DNA from 2 places in the Clostridium swellfunianum genome. Region 1 is predicted to be linked to the other one. Evidence: a T-box and tRNA genes for the amino acid it is inferred to sense, from the RefSeq annotation. Region 1 holds a T-box; the other holds one or more tRNA genes.
The links. A T-box is a leader RNA that pairs with one kind of tRNA and senses whether it is charged. The one in region 1 lies ahead of asnS (asparagine--tRNA ligase), so its partner is inferred to be a tRNA-Asn.
Positions count from the first base shown of each region.

Region 2: it encodes a tRNA-Asn, which carries the amino acid that the T-box ahead of asnS (asparagine--tRNA ligase) is inferred to sense. The anticodon was not compared.

Region 1 is NZ_JAMOFV010000006.1:1,752,679-1,754,873, reverse strand. It holds gene asnS (asparagine--tRNA ligase) at 1-1,349, opposite strand, end outside; T-box leader at 1,442-1,684, opposite strand; gene NBE98_RS07950 (NAD-dependent protein deacylase) at 1,768-2,195, opposite strand, start outside.
Region 2 is NZ_JAMOFV010000006.1:1,256,380-1,258,574, forward strand. It holds gene NBE98_RS05715 (S24 family peptidase) at 1-504, opposite strand, end outside; tRNA gene NBE98_RS05720 (tRNA-Cys) at 684-758, opposite strand; tRNA gene NBE98_RS05725 (tRNA-Phe) at 771-846, opposite strand; rRNA gene rrf (5S ribosomal RNA) at 856-972, opposite strand; tRNA gene NBE98_RS05735 (tRNA-Asn) at 977-1,051, opposite strand; rRNA gene NBE98_RS05740 (23S ribosomal RNA) at 1,102-2,195, opposite strand, start outside.

The DNA.
Region 1 (2,195 bases):
TCTCTTATATTTGTCATTCCTGTTAAATACATAAGTATTCTTTCAAAGCCCAGACCAAACCCTGAGTGAACAGTTTCACCATATTTTCTAAGCTCTAAATACCACCAGTAGTCTTCTTTCTTAAGCCCAAGCTCTTCCATTCTTGCCTCAAGAACGCTAAGTCTTTCTTCTCTTTGGCTTCCACCAATGATTTCACCAACCCCAGGCACAAGAAGATCAGCTGCAGCAACTGTTTTTCCATCATCATTTTGTCTCATATAAAAAGCCTTGATTTCCTTTGGATAATCTGTAACAAATACAGGCTTCTTAAAGTGCTTTTCTGTAATGTATCTCTCATGCTCAGTTTGAAGATCAATACCCCACTTAACTGGGTATTCAAACTTTTCACCGCTCTTTTCAAGAATCTCTACAGCTTCTGTATAAGTTATTCTTCCAAAATCAGAATTAACTACATTGCTTAGTCTATCAAATAAGCCTTTATCGATAAAGCTGTTGAAGAACTCCATTTCTTCTGGAGCATTTTCCATAACATATTTGATTATATACTTAACCATTGCTTCAGCAACTTCCATATCGTCTTTAAGATCCGCAAAAGCCATTTCAGGTTCTATCATCCAGAACTCTGCAGCGTGTCTTGCTGTATTGGAGTTTTCTGCTCTGAAGGTTGGTCCAAAGGTATAAATGTCTCTAAATGCAAGAGCAAAGGTTTCTCCGTTTAGCTGACCGCTAACTGTAAGGTTTGTTTCCTTTCCGAAGAAATCTTGGGCAGTATCTATCTTGCCTTCCTCTGTTTTTGGAATATTGTTTAAATCAAGAGTTGTAACTCTGAACATTTCTCCAGCACCTTCCGCATCGCTTCCAGTTATAATTGGAGTGTGTACATACACAAAGCCCTGTTCTTGGAAGAATTTGTGAATAGCGTAGGCTGCTAAGGAACGTACTCTGAACACCGCTGAAAAAGTGTTGCTTCTAGCTCTTAAGTGAGCTATAGTTCTTAGGTATTCTAGGCTATGTCTCTTCTTTTGAAGAGGATAATCAGAATTAGACATTCCCTCGATTATAATTTTCTTTGCCTTTATTTCAAAAGGCTGTTTAGCCTCTGGAGTAAGCTCCACAAGCCCTTCTACAGTTACAGACGAACTTATAGGCAGCTTTGATACATCCTTATAGTTTTCCATATCGCTTTCAAATACTACCTGAACATTTTTAAAGAAGCTTCCATCGTTTAGCTCTATAAAACCAAAGGCATTAGAAGCTCTTATAGTCCTTACCCATCCTGATATGCTTACTACTTGCCCAGCATGCTTCTCAGTTTCTCTGTAAAGTTGTTTAATTACTACTGATTCCATAATATTTCCTCCTATACTATATCTAAGTATTATTTTTACCACCTTTAGGCAATAATTATGTAAATAAAAAAACCTTCCATTCCACTACAAAGTAATGGGACGAAAGGTTGTATTCGCGGTGCCACCCAAATTGCCGAACAAAATCGGCCAGCTCAAAGAAGTACATATAATACTCTCCAATCTGTAACGCTTTGGCTGCGTCTAAGTCTACTCTCTCAAGGATTTCGGTTAGAAACTCAGAGCTGTTCTTCACCATAAGCTTCATACCAGTCTTCCACCAACGCTGGCTCTCTTTAAATCCACTGTACAGCTACTCTTCTCATCAATGTTTTTAATTATTATATTAATTATATAATATACTACTAATAGCGATATATGTCAACAGTAAAATAACGGTTTTTAAAATTAAAAGAATTCTTTATGTGATATTTTTAAAAACCTCTCCAATGCTGTCCTTTATAATTAAATTTGCCCTGCTGTCATAAGGCGTTCCTGTTTTATTTATTAAAACCAGATTACTGCCTTTGTAATAGGTCACCAGATTAGCCGCAGGATAAACTGAAAGAGAGGTGCCACCTACTATCAAAACCTCAGCTTTTTCTATATATTGAACTGCTCTTTGAAGCACATTCATATTAAGTCCTTCCTCATAAAGCACTACATCAGGCTTTACTACACCGCCGCATCTGCTGCATTTTGGAATATCAGCTGAATTTATGATATAGTCAAGAACAAAAAATTCGTGACAGTTCATACAATAATTCCTGTGAATAGAACCATGAAGTTCTAAAACATTCTTACTTCCTGCCTTTTGATGCAATCCATCAATATTTTGTGTAATTACTG
Region 2 (2,195 bases), 500 kb from region 1:
AAAGGCTATATCTCCTTTACCTATTCTAAAACCTATCATGTCGTCCTCTTCAATTAATAGATATATTACTTTATCTAGGGCATGACCTTCCACCTTGTTAGATACTACTGGAAGCTGTCTGCTGCCTACTGTTTCCTTTAAGTCATATTTGCATACAGGTATAGTTTTTAATACTGAATTTAAAGCGTCGCTCCACACATCATTTACCTTAGGCAACTCTTTGTTTGATGCTTTTGTTGATGCAACTCTATTGACTCTTACTGCATCTGATTTTATATCAACTTCTTCTCTAGAAGCTTCTTCCTCGATGGACATAGTTATATCATTTATATCTTTTCCTGTAAGCTTAGAAAGCTTATTTATAAGTGCCTCACTTAGAATCTTTCTTCCCTGCTCTACTTCATTTATAAAATTCTCGGCTACACCAAGCTTCTTAGCTAGCTGCTTTTGGCTTAATCCAAGTTGTGTTCTTATATTTTGCAATCTCTCTCCTGCTCTACTCATAAGTAAATCTCTCCTGCCTTTCTCATGTACACGTAAAATAAATAATAGCCACTACATACATTTTATTATAAACTAAATAAATTTTCTATGTGATATTTTAATTATCTAAATTATTTTATTTTTAAGTGTTAAATAAAATATAAAAAACGCTCTGAAAAATCCAGAACGTTCTATGTATATGGAGGCGCCACCCAGATTTGAACTGGGGAATAGAGGTTTTGCAGACCTCTGCCTTACCACTTGGCTATAGCGCCTTATTCACTTTTTGGTGGCTAGACCAGGAATCGAACCAGGGACACGAGGATTTTCAGTCCTCTGCTCTACCGACTGAGCTATCTAGCCAAATAAATGACCTGGCAACGTCCTACTCTTCCACTCAGTCTCCCGAGCAGTACCATCGGCGCTGAGAAGCTTAACCATCGTGTTCGGTATGGGAACGGGTGTAACCTTCTCGCCATCATCACCAGATAAATGGCTCCGTGGAGAGGACTCGAACCTCCAACCCTTCGGTTAACAGCCGAATGCTCCGCCATTGAGCTACCACGGAATATGTAGAAAGAATTTTGTTCTTTCAAAATTGCACAGATTAAAATATATTTGGTCAAGCCCTCGACCTATTAGTATCAGTCAGCTAAATATGTTACCACACTTACACCTCTGACCTATCAACCTTGTGTTCTTCAAGGGGTCTTACTAGCTTACGCTATGAGAAGTCTTATCTTGAGGTGGGCTTCACGCTTAGATGCTTTCAGCGTTTATCCCGTCCTAACATAGCTACCCAGCCGTGCCACTGGCGTGACAACTGGTGCACCAGAGGTTAGTCCATCCCGGTCCTCTCGTACTAAGGACAGCTCCTCTCAAACTTCTTGCGCCCGCGACGGATAGGGACCGAACTGTCTCACGACGTTCTGAACCCAGCTCGCGTGCCGCTTTAATGGGCGAACAGCCCAACCCTTGGGACCTACTTCAGCCCCAGGATGCGACGAGCCGACATCGAGGTGCCAAACCTCCCCGTCGATGTGGACTCTTGGGGGAGATCAGCCTGTTATCCCCGAGGTAGCTTTTATCCGTTGAGCGATGGCCCTCCCACGAGGAACCACCGGATCACTAAGTCCTACTTTCGTACCTGCTCCACTTGTAAGTGTCGCAGTCAGGCTCCCTTCTGCCTTTACACTCTTCGAGCGATTTCCAACCGCTCTGAGGGAACCTTTGAGCGCCTCCGTTACATTTTAGGAGGCGACCGCCCCAGTCAAACTGCCCACCTAACAATGTCCTGTGACCAGATTCATGGCCGCCAGTTAGAAACTCAGTACTGTCAGGGTGGTATCCCAAGGATGACTCCGCAGGGCCTAACGACCCTGTTTCCCAGTCTCCCACCTATCCTGTACAGACAATACCGAATCTCAATGCTAAGCTACAGTAAAGCTCTACGGGGTCTTTCCGTCCAATCGCGGGTAGCGAGCATCTTCACTCGCAATACAATTTCGCCGGATTCGTTGTTGAGACAGTTCCCAAGTCATTACGCCATTCGTGCGGGTCAGAACTTACCTGACAAGGAATTTCGCTACCTTAGGACCGTTATAGTTACGGCCGCCGTTTACTGGGGCTTAAGTTCATGGCTTCGCCTTACGGCTAACCAATCCCCTTAACCTTCCAGCACCGGGCAGGCGTCAGCCCCTATACATCAGCTT